Salinarimonas sp.: one gene and its partners. The protein of the gene in region 3 interacts with the protein of the main gene of each other region in a pairwise test. Links are inferred from orthologs where the notes say so. Each region holds a gene or a part of one and is shown on either strand. Other genes may lie near its edges.

Region 1 (5,288 bases), 4.5 Mb from region 3 along the record:
CGCCGCCGCGGAGGTGATCGGCCATATCGGCGCCCGCCCGCAGCGCAGCCTGAAGGACATGGCGCAGGAAGAGGGGCTGATGTGACGTCCGCCGCTGGTCGCGAGCGTTTCGGGCGGGCATGATCGCCCCTCGACGAGAGGAGAGCGCCCCATGACCGCCGACGCACCCGCCCCGATTCCGGTCGACTGGTCGACGCTGCCCACGCCCGTGGACGACGGCGCGGCGGCGCATCTTCCCGGGATGCGCCTGCCGGACGTCACCCTGCCCGCCACCGACGGCGAGCCGGTGCGCCTCTCCGATCTCGGCGGGACGGTGGTGCTCTACGTCTATCCGATGACCGCCGAGCCGGGCGTGGAATTGCCTCCGGACTGGGGCGAGATCCCCGGAGCGAAGGGCTGCACGCCGCAATCCTGCGCCTTCCGCGACCATTTCGCGGAGCTGCGCGCGGCGGGCGCCGACGCGGTGTTCGGCGTCTCGACGCAGACGCGAGAGGCCCAGCAGGAGGCGGCCTCGCGGCTCGCCTTGCCCTTCCCGCTCCTCTCCGACGCCGACCTCGCGCTCGCGGACGCCCTGCAGCTTCCCACCTTCGCGGCGGGCGGCCGCACGCTGCACAAGCGCGTCACCCTGATCGCCCGCGACGGCGTGATCGAGACGGTGTTCTACCCGGTCTTTCCGCCGGACCGGAACGCCGCGGACGTGATCGCCTGGCTCCTCGCCCACCCCTGAGACGTCCTCACCGCCGTGCGCGCCGGCGCTGAAGCGTCTTCCAGCGCCGGGTCGCCGCGAGCACCAGTCGCGCCACCGGGCGGCGCAGGACGGGGACGTCGGTGGCGACGAGGATCAGGCCGAGCGGCAGCATCCAGATGCCGAGCACGGGCAGGAAGGAGAAGATCCCGCCGACCGTCAAGGCGAGCCCGAGGGGCAGCCGGACCCAGCGGCCCTCCGGCCGCCGCAGCCGCCGCACGGCCGGCGTCGCCCGCTCCGGCGCGATGGTCTCGACGCGGCGCAGCGCGTCCTCCAGGATCTTCTCGTCGTCCGCCATGAAGACTCGCTCGGTTGGACGTACCGAATCCAACCGCGCACCCGGGGGCGGCGTTCCGCCCGCAGCCGCCGGCGGGCAGCAGGCGAGCGCCGTGCGGCGCGCCCTATTCGGCCGCTTCGGCGGCGGGCAGGTAGTCGCGCCACACGGTCTCGCCCTTGAAGCCGGCGAGGAAAGCGGCATGCGCCGCGCGCTCGGCATCGGTGAGGCGGGAGGCGGCAGGGCGGCGCTCGGCGCGCGGTGCGGCGGCGACGAGGGCCGGACCGCGGCCGGCGCTCGGGGCGGAAAAGCCGAGATCGACCTGCTTGCCGCCGATCAGCTCGATATAGACCTCGGCCAGGATCTCGGCGTCGAGGAGCGCGCCGTGCTTGGTGCGCTTCGAATTGTCGATGCCGTAGCGGCTGCACAGCGCGTCGAGGCTCGCCGGCGCGCCGGGATGCTTGCGCCGGGCCATCATCAGCGTGTCGAGCACCTGGTCCGCCGGCCAGCGGGGCCGGCCGAGGCGCTCGAGCTCCATGTCGATGAAGCCCATGTCGAAGGGCGCGTTGTGGATCACGAGCCGCGCACCCTCGATGAAGGCGAGGAACTCCTCGCAGATCGCGGCGAAGACCGGCTTGTCGGCGAGGAACTGGTCGGAGAGCCCGTGCACCCGGAAGGCGCCCTCCGACATCTCCCGCTCGGGGTTGACGTAGCAGTGGAAGCTGCGCCCCGTCGGGATGTGGTTGAGGAGCTCGACGCAGCCGATCTCGACGATGCGGTCGCCGAGATCCGCGTCGCGGCCGGTGGTCTCGGTATCGAGGACGATCTCGCGCAAGGCTCGGGCTCCGGCAGGTTCTCTCGGCCGCTCTATCGGCGACGCGCCGCGCGGCCTTCGCGGCCGGCGAGCGCGCGCAGGATATCGCGCACCTGCCGCTCGGCGGAAGGGAAGCCGCGGCTCGTATCCACCAGGAAATGCGCGCGGGCGCGCTTCTCGGCGTCGGGAATCTGCCGCGCGAGGATGCCGGCGAGCTTCTCCTGCGTCATGCCGGCCCGCGCGAGGACCCGCTCGCGCTGGACCTCCGCCGGCGCTGTGACGACGCAGACCGCGTCGCAGAAGCGCTCGCCCCCGGTCTCGAAGAGAAGGGGAATGTCGAGAACGGCGATGGGCGCGCCGGAGGCCCGGGCGCGCTCCAGGAAGCGTTCGCGCTCGGCGGTGACGAGGGGGTGCACGATGGCCTCGAGCCGCGCCATGGCCTCGGGCTTGCCGATCACCATCGGCCCCAGAGCCGTGCGATCGACGACGCCCTCCCGGGTGGCGCCCGGGAAGGCCGCCTCGATCGCCGCCGCGGCCTCGCCGGCGTAAAGCGCGTGGACCGTCGCGTCCGCATCGTGGACCGGCGCGCCGGCGCGGCGGAACATGGCGGCGGTGGCCGACTTGCCCATGCCGATCGAGCCGGTGAGGCCGAGGACGAAGGTCATCGCGCGGCGCGCTCCAGGTCGGCCTCGACCAGCGCCCGCAGCTCCGGCGTCACCTCCGGGCGCACGCCGAACCAGCGCTCGAAGCCCGGCGCGGCCTGATGCAGCAGCATGCCGAGCCCGTCCACCGCCGCGAGGCCACGCGCGCGCGCGTCGCGCAGGAGATCGGTCTCGAGCGGCGCGTAGACGATGTCCGCGACGGCGGCGTGCTCCGGCAGCGGCGCGAGGTCGATCTCGAGCGGCGGCTTTCCGGTCATGCCCAGCGGCGTGGTGTTGACGACGAGGTCGGCGCGCGCCAGCGCCCGGTCGATATCGCCGATGGGGATGGCGGTCGTGCGCGTCGGCGCGAAGGCGAGGATCGGCGTCGCCTTGTCGACGTCGCGGGCGGCGACGATGACGCGCTCGAGCCCGCGGTCGAGGAGCCCCGCGACCACCGCCCGTCCGGCGCCCCCGGCGCCGAGCACGAGCGCGCAGCGCAACCGCTCCTCCCACCTGGACCCGAGGGCGGCGTCGAGGCTCGCGACGAAGCCGGTGACGTCGGTGTTGTCGCCGTGGAGGACGCCGTCCTCGAGCCACACCGTGTTGACCGCCTGCAGCCGCTGCGCCCGGCTCGACAGGGCGTCGACGAGACGGAAGGCCACCTCCTTGTGCGGAATCGTGACGTTGCCGCCCACATAGCCGCCCCGCGCGAGCCCGCGCAGGAAGCCGGGGAACTCGGCCGGGGGCACGTCCACCTTCTCGTAGACGCCCGCGATCCCGTAGCGCGCGAGCCAGTAGCCGTGGATCATCGGCGAGCGGGAATGGGCGATCGGGTGCCCGGCGACGAAGGCTTTGGGGTCTGGCATCGGGTTCTACATCTCGTCTCGTGCTCAGAGCGCCAACACGCCCAGATCCCGCAACGCGGCGAGGAGCGGGAAGATCGGCAGGCCGAGGATGGTGGAATGGTCGCCCTCGACCCACTCGAACAGATGCGCGCCGACGCCTTCGAGCTGATATCCGCCGACGCTCGTCGTGACGACGTCGCCGGCGAGGTCGAGATAGAGGTCGATGGCGGCGGCGTCGAGCCGGCGCATGGTGAGCCGGGCGCTCGCGAGATACTCGGCGACGATCGCGCCCTCGCGCGCGATCGCGACGCCGGAATGCAGCGCGTGCGTGCGCCCGGCGAGAGCGGCGATCTGCTCGCGCGCCGCCTCCCGCGAGGTCGGCTTGTGGAACAACCGGCGCTCGAGGGCGAGCGTCTGGTCCGCGCCGATCACGAGCGCCCGCGGCCGCGCGGCGGAGACGGACAGCGCCTTCTCGCGCGCGAGCGTGACGGCGAGCGTCTCCGGGCTCGCGCCGCCCGCGAGGGCCTGCGCCTCGATCGCCCGCTCGTCCACCTCGGGCCGCGCGGTCTCGAAGGCCAGCCCCGTCGCCGCGAGCAGCGTCTTGCGCGTCGCGGAGGTGGAGGCGAGGACGAGCGGCGCGGGATCGCGCCAGAGGCCGGGGACGGTCATGGCGCGCTCACGTGGCGATGAACTGCATGCGGTGGGCGCGGTAATGCTCGAGGATCGCCGCCGCGGTCTCCTCGATGGAGCGGCGGGTCACGTCGATCACCGGCCAACGCTTGCGGGCGAACAGCTTGCGGGAATAGGCGATCTCCTCGGCCACGCGCTCGCGGTCGGTGTAGTCGGTCTCCTCGTCGCCCGCATTGAGGGAGAGGAGCCGGTTCTGGCGGATCTGCACGATGCGCTCGGGGCTGGCGACGAGGCCGACGAAGAGCGGCTTCCTGGCGTCCTCGATCTGGGGCGGCAGCGGCACGTTCGGAACGAGGGGGATGTTCGCGGTCTTCAGCCCGCGATTGGCGAGATAGATGGCGGTCGGCGTCTTGGAGGTGCGCGAGACCCCGATGAGCACCACGTCCGCCTCCTCGATGTCGGCAGGGAGCTGCCCGTCGTCATGGAAGAGGGTGAAGTTCATCGCGTCGATGCGCTTGAAATAGTCGGCGTTGAGCATGTGCTGCGCCCCGGGGCGCGCCGTGGAATGGGCGCCGAGATAGGATTGCAGCAGGTTGTGCACCGGCGAGAGCACGGCGAGCGCCGGCGAGGCGTTCTCCCGGCAGGATTCCTCGAGCCGCTGGGCGAGATCCTGCTCGACGAGCGTGTAGAGCACGATGCCGGGCGCCGCCTCGATCTCGGCGATGACGCGCTCGAGCTGCGTCGCCGAGCGCACCAGCGGGTAGACGTGCTCGATGGCGGAAACGCCCTCGTACTGCGCCGCCACCGCGCGCGCCACCGTGATCAGGGTCTCGCCGGTCGAGTCCGAGACGAGGTGCAGGTGGAAGTAGCTGCGGGCCAAGATCGCCTCCTTCGCCGCGTCCTTCGCGAGCCGCGCTCTCCCCAGCCCGGCGGCCGGCGGAGTCGATCAGTGTGGATAAAGCGGGACGGCGCGCGGGTCCAGCCGGGGGCCTGTGGAGGAGGGCCCCATCCCGTCAACACCGGATTTTCTGGGGAAGCCCGCCGCGGCTATGGTGGGAATCGCGAGCGCGGGTCGTCGCGCCGCCGCGGGCGAGGTCGGGCCGGGATTCGTTAACCTCCTGTTAAGGACTACGGAATCCGATCCGCTACGGGATCGCGTCAAGACTTCCTCAACCATTCCATGGAGGCCGCCTCCGTGTGGAAGGCCTGTGGACGCTCTTGCGGCTCCGCTCTTCCCGCGTCCAGCAGAAACAGGATTCGATTCTAGTTCGATTTTCTGATTTGAGAGGCAGTGGGGAGGACGGCGAATGACCGAGCGAACGTCGCGCAAGCTGATGCG
Region 2 (5,174 bases), 3.0 Mb from region 3 along the record:
GCAGGCAGGGCCGCGCGCCGAGCCAGGGGCGCTCCTCCGCCCGCTCGCCGAGCGGGAAGATCGCCCGCGCCAGCGGCTCGGCGCGGTCCACCTGGACCGGTGTGGGCGGCGCGTCGCGGGCGGCGAACTCGGCCCCGGTCGTCATCCGCACGCCCTGGGTCATCGGCGCGAGCACGAAGCCGGCGTCGGTGTCGAAGACCGGGTGGTTGAGCACGGCGTTGCCCGAGGGCTTGTAGTGCATGTGGTAGCCGCGCTTCACCGCCATGGGGATGGCATAGCCCAGCGGCTCGTAGACGTCGTCCGACCACGGCCCGAGCGCCACCACCGCCTCCGCCGCCTCGAGCCGCCCGCCCTCGGTCGCGACCGAGAAGCCGCCGCGCTCCACGGCGAACGTCCGCGCGTCGCCGTGGACGAAGCGCCCGCCGCGCTGGACGAAGAGCCGCGCGTAGCCCTTCGCCACCGCCCCGGGATCGGGCACCGTCGCCGGGTCGAGCCAGTGGATGCCGCCGATGATCACGTCGGAGAGATGCGGCTCGCGGGCGTGCACCTCGGCCTGGTCGAGCACGTCGTAGCGGATGCCGAAGGGCTGCGTCGCGCGCGCCTCGACGATGGCCTTGTCGAAGGTGCGCTGCGAGCGGAAGCCCTTGATCCAGCCGGTCTTGCGGAGCAGCGGCGCGAGGCCCGCCTCCTTGATCAGCATCTCGTGCTCTGTGACGCACAGCTCGATCAAGGGTAGCATCGCGCGGGTCGCCTCGGCGAGGCCGCGCTTCGAGGAGCTGCGCCAGTAGCGGGCGAGCCAGGGGGCGATCTGCGGCAGGTAGGCGAGGTGGTAATGCGCCTCGGTGGAGCGGTTGAGCCCGTAGCGGATCAGCTTCGCCGGGTCGCGCGGGAAGGCGTAGGGCACGATCGAGGCGCGCTCGATCAGCCCGGCGTTGCCGTAGCTCGTCTCCTCGCCGGCGTCGCGGCGGTCGACGAGCGCGACCGACCGGCCGCGCGCCTGCAGGTGCAGCGCGATCGAGACGCCGACGATACCCGCACCCAGCACCACCACATCCGCACGCATGGCGTCGCAACCTCGCCAGTGTTCTTGTCCGCCGGACCGGGTTAAGGCAAAAGCGCGCGCGCCGCCATGCCCGGACGCGCGAAACCGCCTCGCGAAGGAGCCCCCGTGCGTCCCGTCCTCGACCTCCTGGCCTTCATCGGGCGTCACGGCACGCAGGGCTTCGCCATCTCGATCTTCGTCGGGCTCGCGCTGCCGCAATTCGCCGCCGCGGCGCGCCCGCTGCTGGCGGTCACGATCTTCGCCTTCCTGGCGATGACCTTCGCGCGGGTGGACCTGGACGCGCTGCGCGCCCTCGTGCGCCGGCCGGCGCCGATCCTGTTCGCCGGCGGCTGGCTGCTGATCGCGCCGCCGCTCGTCGTGCTGGCGATCTTCGCGATCGTCGGGCGCGACGCGCTGGGGCCCGGCCTCGCGCTGGGCCTCGCGCTCTACGCCGCCTCGCCGCCGATCCTGTCCTCGCCGGCGGTGGCGATGATGCTGAACCTGCCCCCCACCCTGCTGATCGCGGTCGTGCTCACGACGACCACGCTCGCGCCGCTGATCGCCCCGCCCCTCGTCGAGTTCGTCGCCGGCGCCGCCGTGCCGCTCGACGTCGGCATCCTCGTCGAGCGCCTCGCCTGGCTGATCGGCGGGGCGATCCTCGCCGCGATCGCGCTGCGCGCGACGCTCGGGCGGGCGCGCATCCAGCGCAACAAGGCGAGCTTCGACGGGCTGGCGGTGGTGTTCTACGCCCTCTTCGCCATCGCCGCGATGGACGGCGTGCTCGCCGCCATGATCGCGACGCCGGGCCTCGTCGCCGGCATTCTGGCGGGCGTCTTCGCCCTCTCCGCCATCGGCTTCGGCCTGACGATGCTGGCGCTGCGCGCCGTCCCCGCCGGCGACCGCTTCGTGCTCGGCTACGCCACCGGCCAGCGCAACATCGGCCTCCTCGTCGCCGCGCTGGGCGCCCAGACCCCGGACGTGACCTTCCTGTTCTTCGCGCTGGCCCAGTTCCCGATCTACATGATGCCGCAGATCGTGAAGCCGATCGCGCGGCGGTTGGTGGGGGTGGGGGGGTAGGCGCAGCTCCTACCGAGAGGTGTTTTTCTCCGAGCGTACGGAATGAGGATTGCCTGGCGCGCGCGTCCGGTGTAGAAGCGTTCACGAGACGACGTACGCGCGCCTCGCCTGATCATCGGGGAACATCGTCATGGGCGTCCGGCTGGATTCGGCTGCGAAATACCTGTGCGAGAAGAGCGGCTGGAGCCTGTCGAACCTGGAGCTCCAGAAGCTGCTCTACCTCGCCCAGGTCGAGCACGCCTTCCGCAACGATGGCGCACCGCTCGTCGAGACCGCGTTCCAGGCCTGGGATTACGGTCCCGTCGTCCCGGCCCTCTACCGCCGGCTGAGGATGTTCGGCGCGAACCCGGTCCGCGACGTCTTCCGCGACGCGCGCCGGATCCGCGCGGGCTCGCCGTCCGAGATCAGCCTGCGCGCGACCTGGGAGCAGTTCGGGTCCGTGGAGCCGGGTGAGCTGATCGAGGTCTCGCACTGGGACAAGGGAGCATGGGCGGCGCGCTATGAGCCGGGGGTCCGAGAGATTGGAATCACCCAGCGCGACATCGCCGCCGAAGCCCGCAACCGAGCCGTCCACGCCGACGAGTGGCGTCGAAGTGCCGCTTAGCCGCGTGTACCTCGATCGAAGCAGCCAGAACGCAGCGATTTGAGTTTGCGAGCGCATCGTATGGAAGGCGCCTACTACATCCGGCTAGGAGAGCGACGCATCTGGGAAAGGAAATGCCTGCGCGACGGCTCTCTTCTCCTTGGCTATCAATGCACGCCGCACGAACTCTGCGTATCCGGCGCGTGGAGCGAGGTCGCCGCCTTCTGGACACAGCGGCGCAACAAGGCGACGGGGACCCGCTACGCCAACCAGATCAGGATCTTCTACGAGAGCGACGAGAGTACGACGTTCGTCACGATCGCGCGCGGCCGCCTCTACTGGTGCAGACCTGCCGAACCTGTCGAGCTGCTCGAATGCGGCTGCCGCAAGCGCAGGACCGTGAGCGGGTGGCGCGACACGGACGCTCGGGGGCACGTGTTGGCCGTCGCCAGGCTGTCGGATGGCTTGCGAGTGGCGGACCGGTTTCGCGGCACGATCCGCCGCATCTCGGATCGAGCAGAACTCGCCAGCCTTCTTGCCGGCGAGTGAACTGGAACGCGCTGTGCAGCGTCGCGGCGCCTCGGAGCGGTTACGCCGTTGCGCCCGCCCCGCCCGCGTGCTAGCGCCGCGCGCATGAGCACGCTCCCCCTCCGCATCGCCCCCTCCATCCTCTCCGCCGATTTCGGCGCCCTGCGCGCCGAGGTGTCGGCCGTCGCCGAGGCTGGGGGCGACTGGATCCACATCGACGTGATGGACGGGCACTTCGTGCCGAACCTCACCTTCGGCCCCGTCGTGGTGAAGGCGATCCGGCCGGCCACCGCGAAGGTGTTCGACGTCCACCTGATGATCGCCCCCGCCGACCCCTATCTCGCCGCCTTCGCCGAGGCCGGCGCGGACGTGATCACGGTCCATGTCGAGGCGGGGCCGCACGTGCATCGCTCGCTGCAGGCGATCCGCGGGCTCGGCAGGAAGGCGGGCGTCGCGCTCAATCCCGGCACGCCGGCGGAAGCGGTGGCGCCCCTCCTCGACGACGTCGACCTCATCCTCGCCATGACCGTGAACCCCGGCTTCGGCGGGCAGGCCTTCATCGCCCCCGTCGTCGAGAAGGTGCGGCGGATCAAGCAGATGGTCGGCGACCGGCCGATCGAGATCGAGGTCGATGGCGGCGTGACGCCGCAGACCGCGCCCCTCGTGGCGCAGGCGGGCGCGAACGTGCTCGTCGCCGGCTCCGCCGCGTTCAAGGGCGGTCCGGGCGCCTACGCCGCCAACATCTCGGCGATCCGCGCCGCCGCGGAGGCGGCGCGCGGGTGAGCGCGCTCGCCGCGGCGCTCGCGCGGGGCCTCCTCCTCGCCCTCGCCTGCGGCTCGATCGCCGCCCTGCGCATCCTCGAGCGCGGGGAGGCCTTCTCCCCGCGCACCACGCTCGTGATCGCGCTGTTCGCCGCGGGCGGCCTTCTCGGCGGCGCGGCGGGCGCGCTCCTCCTGCGCCGGCTGCGCGTGACGCGCCCCCTGCCGCGCACCGCGCTCGCGGCCGTCGGCGGGACCGCGCTCGTCCTCGCCGCGACCTTCGGCGTCTTCGCTCTCTACCGCAATCTCGACCTCCTGCGCGGGACGCTGGAGCAGGAGGGGCTCGTCGGCTTCCTGGTCCACGGCCTCCTCGGGCTGACCATCGACGCCGCCGGCGCCTTCGCGGTCACCGCCCGCCCCTATCTCCTGCCCTGGCCCCTCCTCGCGACGGCGCTCGCCGCCGCCCTCGTCCTCGCACGGACGCCGCGCGCCCCCTTGCGGAAGCCCGAGGCGCGCGTTACGTAGCCGGTCACTGGTCTCACGGGGTGCCCGCACGGGCTGAGAGGCGATCCGCGCCAACCCATCGAACCTGATCCGGGTCGTGCCGGCGGAGGGAACGAGACATGGACGACACGGCGCCCACTGGCGCGCTTTCCTCGCGTATCCTCGATCATCGCACCGCCGCGCTCGCGGCCGACGCCGCGCGTCTCCTCGCCGAGACCCGCGCCCGCCGCCCGCGCGTGCACGCGCTCACCAACGCGGCCGCGCAGGCCTTCACGGCGAACCTGCTGCTCGCCGCCGGCGCGATCCCCTCCCTGACGATCGCCGCCGAGGAAGCGGGGCACTTCGCGCGGCGCGCCGACGCCGTCCTCGTCAATCTCGGCACGCTCGACGCCGAGCGGCGCGCCGGCATACCCGTCGCGGTCGCCGCCGCGCGGGAGGCGGGGCGCCCTCTGGTGCTCGACCCGGTCTTCGTCGAGGCGTCCCCGCCGCGCCTCGCCGTCGCCCGCGAGCTGCTGGCGCAGGGGCCCGCCATCGTGCGCCTCAACCCGGGCGAGCTCGAAGCGCTCGGCGGCCGCGCGCCGACGCCCGAGACCGCCGCCGCCCTCGCCCGCGCCGACGGCCTCGTCGTGGCGCTGACCGGCGCGACCGACGTCGTCACCGACGGCGTTCGGTCCCTGCGCAT
Region 3 (7,773 bases):
GCGGGGGCGCTCGCCGGGCAGCGGGTGGGCGTGATCGTCTCCGGCGGCAACGTCGATCTCGCCCGCTTCGCCGGGCTGATCGCCGGGTGACGGGCGCGCGCGCGGATTCCCGTTGACGCGGGAGCGCGCCGCGACTATACACCCGGCTTCGCGGGCGCGCGCCGGTTTCGCGGCGGGCGACCCATGGGTTCAGCAGACATCAGCCGATCCCGCTGCGCGGCCCGTCCCGGGCTCGCCGGTCGGCGTTTTCGAACGGGGTTGCACCAGCCATGGCCAATACGCCCTCGGCCAAGAAGATGACGCGCAAGATCGCCAAGCGCACGGCGGTCAATCGTATGCGCCGCTCGCGCATGCGCACCTTCATCCGCAAGGTCGAGGAAGCCATCGGCTCCGGCGACGCCTCGCGCGCCAAGGAGGCGCTCTCCGTGGCGGAGCCGATCATCATGCGCTCCGCGCAGAAGGGCGTGACGCACCACAATACCGCGTCCCGGAAGGTGTCTCGCCTCGCCAAGCGCGTGAACGCGCTCGCGCGCGCCTCGGCCTGACCGGCGGACGCCGGCCGGCGCTCGCGCTAAGAATAGCGACAGCATTCGAGGCCCGGCTCTGCCGGGCTTCTTCGTTTTTGCGGGTACGCGCAAGGGTCGCTTCACCCCGCTTCTGCGCATCCATGCGGGCAGATCGTAGAAATTAGCAGGGCTTCATAGTCGAGTGGATACGCAGCGACACGCTCCGTGCTTTAACGTCCGGATCGTGCCGGTTCCGACAACGTTCTGCTTGACTCTCGTCGGCGATTTCGGGGTGGAAATCTTTCCGATACGTCGCTCGAAACGCGCAGATAAAATCTTTAAGCATCAACAGGTTAGGGGGCAAAGGAAGGCGCGGCTCGGAATCGGGGCCGCGGCGGGCGGCGTTTTCGGGTTCCCGCCGGCGCCGAGCGCAGGCTCCGAATCGACCTGCCCGTCGCCGTACACGTGGATAAAACGTTAAAAACCACAGCGACTTAATCCGGGGCCCGGACGAAGCTGTGGACGGGCGGGGCCGCGGAAATCGCACGCGGCGATTCCTTCCTGTTGCGCGCCCCGGGGGGGCTGTGTAAGGTCACGGGACTTCAGCAGCTGTCTGAAGTAACTCTTCTCAATTCAAAGGTTTGGCCTCAGGAGCGGGGGGTACCGACGTGTCTGTCATCGCCACGCAACACGAAGACCGGCAGATGATGACGCACGACGACGGCCCGATCACCATCCTGTAGTCTAGTCCTAGTCGTAATCGACACAATCAAGAACGAGTTCGGCGTCTCCGAGTGCTTGGAGGCGGCGCGGCGCCTGTGCGCCTGCGCGCTGTCCGGACGTGCGGATGCGGGGCAAGCGAGGTCGATCGCGGCGGCGATCGGCGCGCGACGTGAAGGAGGGCGAGATGTTCCACGGGGGCGAGGAGCGCGGGAAGGCGCTCGCGGCGGCGGTCGAGTGCGCAGGGGCGGACGGGCCCCGGCAGGGCGGCTCGAGCGCCGATGCGGCGGAAGCCTGGGGGCGCGTGCGGCGCCGGCTGCGCGCCGAGCTCGGCGAGGACGTCTTCACCTCGTGGTTCGCCCGTCTCGAGCTGGAGGCGGTGGCCGACGGCTGCGCGCGGCTGACCGTGCCGACCCGCTTCCTCAAGAGCTGGATCGAGGCGCATTATCTCGACCGCGTGCTCGACGTGTATCGCGCCGAGGACGGCGCGGTCTCCCGTCTCGCGCTCGCGGTGCGCGGCGCGTCCGTTCGCGAGGCGGGCAAGCGTCCCGAGCCGACCCACGCGGCCCGCGCGGACGCCGGCTCGCGTCGCGAGCCGTCCGCGACCCCGGCGCCCGCCGCGCCGGCGCCGCAGCCGGCCGCCGCTTCCGACACGGACATCGTCGGCGCGCCGCTCGACCCGCGCCTCACCTTCGACAGCTTCGTGGTCGGGCGCTCGAACGCCCTCGCGCACGCCGCCGGAGACCGCGTGGCCCGCCACGAGGGCCCGGCGCTCTACAACCCGCTCTACGTCCATGCCGGCGTGGGGCTCGGCAAGACGCACCTGCTGCACGCGATCGGCCACGCCGCGCGCGCCCACGGCAAGCGCGTGATCTACCTCACCGCCGACCGGTTCATGTACGGCTTCGTCTCGGCCCTGAAGGCGCAGACCTCGCTCGCCTTCAAGGAGCGGCTGCGCGGGATCGACCTGCTGATCATCGACGACGTTCAGTTCATCCAGGGCCGCTCGATCCAGCAGGAATTCGGCCACACGCTGAACGCCCTCATCGACGCCGGCCGCCAGGTCGTCATCGCCGCGGACCGGCCGCCGGCGGATCTCGAGAGCCTCGACGAGCGCGCCCGCTCGCGCCTCGCCGGCGGGCTCGTGGTGGAGGTCGGCGCGCTCGACGAGGACCTGCGCCACTCGATCCTCACCGCCCGGATCTCGGCCGTGAAGGCCGCCCACCCGACCTTCGCCGTCGCGGCGGACGTCGTCGCCTACGTGGCCCGCCAGATCACGACGAACGGCCGCGACCTCGAAGGCGCCGTCAACCGGCTCCTCGCCCACGCGACGCTCACCGGCGCCGCCGTGACGCTGGAGACCGCCGAGACGGCCATCCGCGACCTCGTCAAGAACCGCGAGCCCAAGCGGGTGAAGATCGAGGAGATCCAGAAGCTCGTCGCTTCGCGCTACAACGTCTCGCGCTCGGACATCCTCTCCGAGCGGCGCACGGCCGCGGTGGTGCGTCCGCGCCAGATCGCGATGTATCTCTCCAAGACGCTGACCCTGCGCTCGCTGCCGGAGATCGGCCGGCGCTTCGGCGGGCGCGATCACACCACCGTGCTGCACGCGGTGCGCAAGATCGAGAAGTGCATCGGCGAGGATACCGGGCTCAACGAGGAGGTCGAGCTCCTCAAGCGCATGCTGCAGGAGTGAGGGCGGCGCGGACGCGCCCGCGCCCTTCTGTGCATTGCGACACGGCCGCCCTTGCCTTCGGCGCGCGGCTTCGCCAATCTGCGCTCCCTGCTTACTCGCGCCCGGCGTCGCCTCGGCGACGCCCGCGCCCACAATTTCGAGCACCGGGTTCGCCATGAAAGTCACCGTCGAGCGCGCCTCTCTCCTGAAGGCGCTGGGTCACGTCCACCGCGTCGTCGAGCGGCGCTCGACGATCCCGATCCTGTCGAACGTGCTCGTTCGCGCGGAAGCCGACGGGCTCGGCCTGAAGGCGACCGACCTCGACATGGAGGTCACCGAGACCGTCCGCGCCGACGTCGCGCAGCCGGGCTCCACCACGGTGCCCGCGCACGTCATCTACGACATCGTGCGCAAGCTGCCCGACGGCGCGCAGGTCTCGCTCGAGGCCACCGGCGAGACCGGGCAGATGGTGCTGCGCTCGGGCCGCTCGAAGTTCACCCTGCAGACCCTGCCGGAAACGGACTTCCCCGATCTCGCGGCGGGCGAGATGAGCGTCTCCTTCGCCATCGCCCCGGGCGACCTGCGCAAGCTCGTCGAGAAGACGCAGTTCGCGATCTCCACCGAGGAGACGCGCTACTACCTCAACGGCATCTACTTCCACACGATCGAGAGCGAGGGCGAGACCGTGCTGCGCGCGGTCGCGACCGACGGTCATCGCCTCGCCCGCGCCCAGATGGCCGCGCCCGACGGCGCGGCCGGGATGCCGGGCGTCATCGTGCCCCGCAAGGCCGTGGCGGAGATCCTCAAGCTCGTGGAGGAGGGCGGCGAGCAGATCCGCGTCGAGCTCTCGCCCGCGAAGGTCCGCGTCACCTTCGACTCGGTGATCCTCACGTCGAAGCTGATCGACGGCACCTTCCCCGACTATCAGCGCGTGATCCCGGCCGGAAACGACAAGGCGCTCGTCGTCGATCGCGACATGTTCGCCAAGGCGGTGGACCGCGTGTCGACCATCTCCTCCGAGCGCGGCCGCGCGGTGAAGCTCGCCATCGCCGACGGGCGGGTGACGCTGTCCGTCAACAACCCGGATTCCGGCTCGGCGACGGAGGAGATCGAGGTCGAGTACGAGGCCGATCCGCTCGATATCGGCTTCAACGCCCGCTATCTCCTCGACATCACCGGCCAGCTCGACGGCGACACGGCGCTCTTCAAGCTCGCCGATCCCGGCTCGCCGACCCTGATCCAGGACCGCGAGGGCGCGCCGGCGCTCTACGTCCTGATGCCGATGCGCGTGTGATCCGGGGGCGCGCGCGCCGGCCGCCAGGGTGCGCCGCCAGGGGCGCGATGCGATGACGGACGAGACCGGCCCGGGCCCGCGCGTGACGCGGCTCCTTCTCCAGGATTTCCGCTCCTACGCCGCGCTCGACCTCGCGCCGAGCGCGCCCGTCGTCGCGCTGGTGGGCGAGAACGGCGCCGGCAAGACCAACCTGATCGAGGCGATCTCGCTGTTCGCTCCCGGCCGCGGGCTGCGACGCGCCGAGTTCGCGGCGATGACCCGCCAGGGCGCGGCGGGCTTCACCGTGTCCCTGACGCTAGCGGGGGATTACGGCGAGCACCGGCTCGGCACCGGCACGGCGGCGGCCGCGGCGGAGGGGCGCTCGCGCGTGTGCCGCATCGACGGGGCGCCGGTCTCGTCCCCGGCCGCCTTCGGCGAGTACGTGCGCCTCGTCTGGCTCACGCCCGATCTCGACGCGCTCTTCAGGGGGCCCGCCGGCGACCGGCGGCGCTTCCTCGACCGGCTGGTGCTCGCCGTCGACGGCGAGCACGGCGCGCGGGTCTCGTCGCTGGAACGGGCGCTGCGCACTCGCAACCGCCTGCTCGAGGAGAACGGCGATGCGCTCTGGCTCGACGCCGTCGAGCGCGAGGCGGCGGAGCTCGGCGTCGCCGTCGCCGCCGCCCGGCGCGAGACGGTGGGGCGCCTCGACGGGCTCGTCGCCGAGACGCACGACCCCGCCTCGCCCTTCCCCTTCGCGCGGCTCGCCCTCGAGGGCGAGATCGACGACCTGATCGCCTCCCTCCCGGCCGTCGACGCCGAGGACCGCTACCGCGCGATCCTGCGCGAGAGCCGCGGGCGCGACCGCGCCGCGGGGCGCACCCTCGTCGGCCCGCAGGCGAGCGATCTCGCCGTGCGCCACGGGCCGAAGGACATCCCCGCCAACCTCGCCTCCACCGGCGAGCAGAAGGCGCTCCTCATCGGCCTCGTGCTCGCCCATGCGCGGCTCGTGACCAGCATGACCGGGCTCGCCCCCCTCGTCCTCCTCGACGAGGTCGCCGCCCATCTCGATCCGCGCCGGCGCGCCGCGCTCTACGCCGACCTCTTCGCGCTGGGCGGCCAGATCTGGCTCACGGGCGCCGATCGCGGGCTTTTCGCGGAGCTCTCGAACCGGGCGGACGTGTTCGCCGTTGGCGACGGGCGGGCCGAGCGGCTCGACGCCTGATACCGATCCCGACCCCGCGTCCTCGTCCCGGCATCCCGATCCCATGCGCTTCGCCCTGCCTTTCTTCGTCTGGTTCCTGCTCGGTTTTCTCGGCATCGTCTCCATGGCGGCGCGGATCGGGCTCGACGAGCTGCGCGCGGTCGAGGGCGCCCCCCAGATCGGAGACCGGGCCCTCGTCCTCCTGCTGATCGTCCAGCCGAGCGTGCTGCTCGTGATCGCCGTCGCGGTCGGGGTCGGGCTCTCCGGCAAGGTCGGCCTGCGCTCGTGGCTCACCGACCGTCTGCGCGGCGAGACGCCGGCGCTCGTCTCCTTCCCGACCGTGGTGGGCACGCTGGCGCTCACCGTCGCCGCCGCGCTCCTGGCGCTCCTGATCGATCTCGCCTTGCGCCTCGCCGCCCCCGACGCCTTCGTCGGGTTGCCGGGGCCGGACCTCGCGCTGATCCCGCGCCTGTCCGCGGTGCTCTACGGGGGCATCACCGAGGAGCTGATGCTGCGCTACGGGCTGATGACCGCGCTCGCCTGGGCGGTCTTCGCGGCTTTGCGGGAGCGCGCGGCGGCGAACCGAACGGCGGTGATGTGGGGCGTGATCCTGGTCGTGGCGGTGGTCTTCGGCGCGGGCCACCTGCCGGCGCTCTCCGCGGCGGTGGAGCCGAACGCGATCCTCGTCCTGCGCACGATCGGCATCAACGCCCTGCTCGGCGCTCTCTACGGCTGGCTCTACTGGCGCTACGCCCTCGAGCACGCGGTGATCGCCCACGCCTTCACCCACGGCGTGTTCTGGCTCGCGGGACCGCTGATGGCCCGCATCGCCGGCCTCGGCTGAGGCGGGTCGCCCGAGGACGACGGAGAGGCGGGAACGCACGGCCCGGCTTCGCCGTTCACCGGTCCCGTTCCCGTTCCGGAGCCGCCCGCCATGCTCTATCGCCTGCTCGACGAAACCGACGGACTGCGCACCATCGTCGCCGTTCTCGACCATGGCGACGAGGCCATGGCCGCCCTGCAATGGCTCGCCGAGGAGGAGGGGCTCTCGGCCGCGACCGTCACCGGCCTCGGCGCCTTCGAGCGCGCCACCGTGACGTTCTGGGACTGGGAGACGAAGGCGTACCAGGACATCCCCGTCACCGAGCAGGTGGAGGTGCTCAACCTCACCGGCGACATCGCCCTCGACGAGGACGGCGCGCCCAAGCTCCACGTCCATGCCGTGCTCGGCCGGCGCGACGGCGCGGCGATCGGCGGGCATCTCAAGGAGGGGCTCGTGCGCCCGACGCTGGAGCTCACCGTCACCGAGACCCCGGCCCACCTGCACCGGCGCCACGACCCGAAGACCGGGCTCGCCCTGATCGACCTGCGGGCGCGCTGAGGCGGCTCAGAGCAGCCCGAGCTCGGCGAGCTCCCGCCGCAGGCCCTCGGGCATCTCGGCGAGGCCGGCGGCGGCCTCGCCCGACAGGTCCGCCGGCGCGTCCTTGTCCTCGAGGTAGCGCCAGCCCTGGAACGGGCGGCACGGGCGCGGCTGGACCGGGACGACGACGGGCTCGAGCACCAGATGGCAGCGCCCGATCCCGGCCTCGTCCGTGAAGGGGCGGATCTCGAGGAGCCGCTGACGGGCGCCGAGCTGGCCCTTGATCACCCAGTAGAGCGACCCGCGCCCGGCGATCTCGTCCATGCGCTTGGGCACCATCCGCGTCGTGTGCCGCTGCTCGTAGGCGCGGCCGGCGCGCCGGGCGTAGAGCCGGTTCTCCTCGATCCACGCCTCGAGATCGGCGATGGACTCCGCGCCGACGCAGAGCTTCAGGAGATGGAGGGGTGCGCGTGCGTGCATGCGGGAGATGTAGCGCCCGACCGCCAGGCGTGGAAGCCGGCGGGGCGCCGATTTCCACGGTAAAGTTGCCATGTCACGTTTCCGTTGACACCCGCCCCCGCCTCGTCTATGCCCGCCTCCGACGCGCGGGTCTCGCCACGAGGCCCGCGTTCTCGTTCACGCACCCGTGGATCCGGCCGGCAGGCCGGGCCTGTCGTCCCGATCGGTCCGCCGAGGGGGAAGAGGAGGGCGCGTTCCTCGAAGAGACCAGACACGCACAGAGGAACCGCGATGTCCAAGCGCATTGAGGCGAAGTACAAGATCGACCGCCGCCTCGGTCAGAACATCTGGGGCCGCCCGAAGAGCCCCGTCAACCGCCGCGAATACGGCCCGGGCCAGCACGGCCAGCGCCGCAAGGGCAAGCTCTCCGACTTCGGCACGCAGCTGCGCGCCAAGCAGAAGCTCAAGGGCTACTACGCGAACATCACCGAGAAGCAGTTCCGCCGCTATTACGCCGAGGCGATCCGCCAGAAGGGCGATTCCGGCGAGAACCTCATCGGCCTGCTCGAGCGCCGTCTC

The links. The genes of interacting proteins can lie anywhere in the genome.
Region 1: the proteins of dnaN (region 3) and dnaQ interact in binary tests that used the Escherichia coli proteins (3 or more experiments, as listed by UniProt). The link is inferred for Salinarimonas sp. from one-to-one orthologs.
Region 2: the proteins of dnaN (region 3) and rpe interact in binary tests that used the Escherichia coli proteins (3 or more experiments, as listed by UniProt). The link is inferred for Salinarimonas sp. from one-to-one orthologs.

What each region holds. Positions count from the first base shown.
Region 1 is NZ_CP157794.1:5,164,827-5,170,114, reverse strand. The notes cover bases 1-2,827. They hold dnaQ (DNA polymerase III subunit epsilon), read right to left. Parts: upstream 1,855-2,827; coding sequence 1,147-1,854; downstream 1-1,146. Other genes in these bases: ABL310_RS24010 (shikimate dehydrogenase), read right to left, coding at 2,495-2,827; coaE (dephospho-CoA kinase), read right to left, coding at 1,887-2,498; ABL310_RS24025 (hypothetical protein), read right to left, coding at 735-1,043; ABL310_RS24030 (peroxiredoxin), read left to right, coding at 152-727; ABL310_RS24035 (adenosine kinase), read left to right, coding at 1-85. Also shown: more of ABL310_RS24010, read right to left, coding at 2,828-3,340; ABL310_RS24005 (Maf family protein), read right to left, coding at 3,365-3,988; ABL310_RS24000 (pyruvate, water dikinase regulatory protein), read right to left, coding at 3,996-4,829; hemE (uroporphyrinogen decarboxylase), read left to right, coding at 5,257-5,288. UniProt on the Escherichia coli protein: DNA polymerase III is a complex, multichain enzyme responsible for most of the replicative synthesis in bacteria. The epsilon subunit contain the editing function and is a proofreading 3'-5' exonuclease.
Region 2 is NZ_CP157794.1:3,634,703-3,639,876, forward strand. The notes cover bases 2,462-5,174. They hold rpe (ribulose-phosphate 3-epimerase), read left to right. Parts: upstream 2,462-3,335; coding sequence 3,336-4,013; downstream 4,014-5,174. Other genes in these bases: ABL310_RS16810 (Panacea domain-containing protein), read left to right, coding at 2,462-2,723; ABL310_RS16815 (hypothetical protein), read left to right, coding at 2,784-3,251; ABL310_RS16825 (hypothetical protein), read left to right, coding at 4,010-4,513; ABL310_RS16830 (hydroxyethylthiazole kinase), read left to right, coding at 4,612-5,174. Also shown: ABL310_RS16800 (FAD-binding oxidoreductase), read right to left, coding at 1-1,063; ABL310_RS16805 (hypothetical protein), read left to right, coding at 1,169-2,119; more of ABL310_RS16810, read left to right, coding at 2,250-2,461. UniProt on the Escherichia coli protein: Catalyzes the reversible epimerization of D-ribulose 5-phosphate to D-xylulose 5-phosphate.
Region 3 is NZ_CP157794.1:676,947-684,719, forward strand. Bases 2,286-5,135 are described here. They hold dnaN (DNA polymerase III subunit beta), read left to right. Parts: upstream 2,286-3,076; coding sequence 3,077-4,195; downstream 4,196-5,135. Other genes in these bases: dnaA (chromosomal replication initiator protein DnaA), read left to right, coding at 2,286-2,922; recF (DNA replication/repair protein RecF), read left to right, coding at 4,248-5,135. In the rest of the region: ABL310_RS03055 (threo-3-hydroxy-L-aspartate ammonia-lyase), read left to right, coding at 1-90; rpsT (30S ribosomal protein S20), read left to right, coding at 270-545; more of dnaA, read left to right, coding at 1,414-2,285; more of recF, read left to right, coding at 5,136-5,396; ABL310_RS03080 (type II CAAX prenyl endopeptidase Rce1 family protein), read left to right, coding at 5,440-6,219; ABL310_RS03085 (PPC domain-containing DNA-binding protein), read left to right, coding at 6,310-6,756; ABL310_RS03090 (DUF1489 domain-containing protein), read right to left, coding at 6,763-7,215; rpsD (30S ribosomal protein S4), read left to right, coding at 7,486-7,773. UniProt on the Escherichia coli protein: Confers DNA tethering and processivity to DNA polymerases and other proteins. Acts as a clamp, forming a ring around DNA (a reaction catalyzed by the clamp-loading complex) which diffuses in an ATP-independent manner freely and bidirectionally along dsDNA.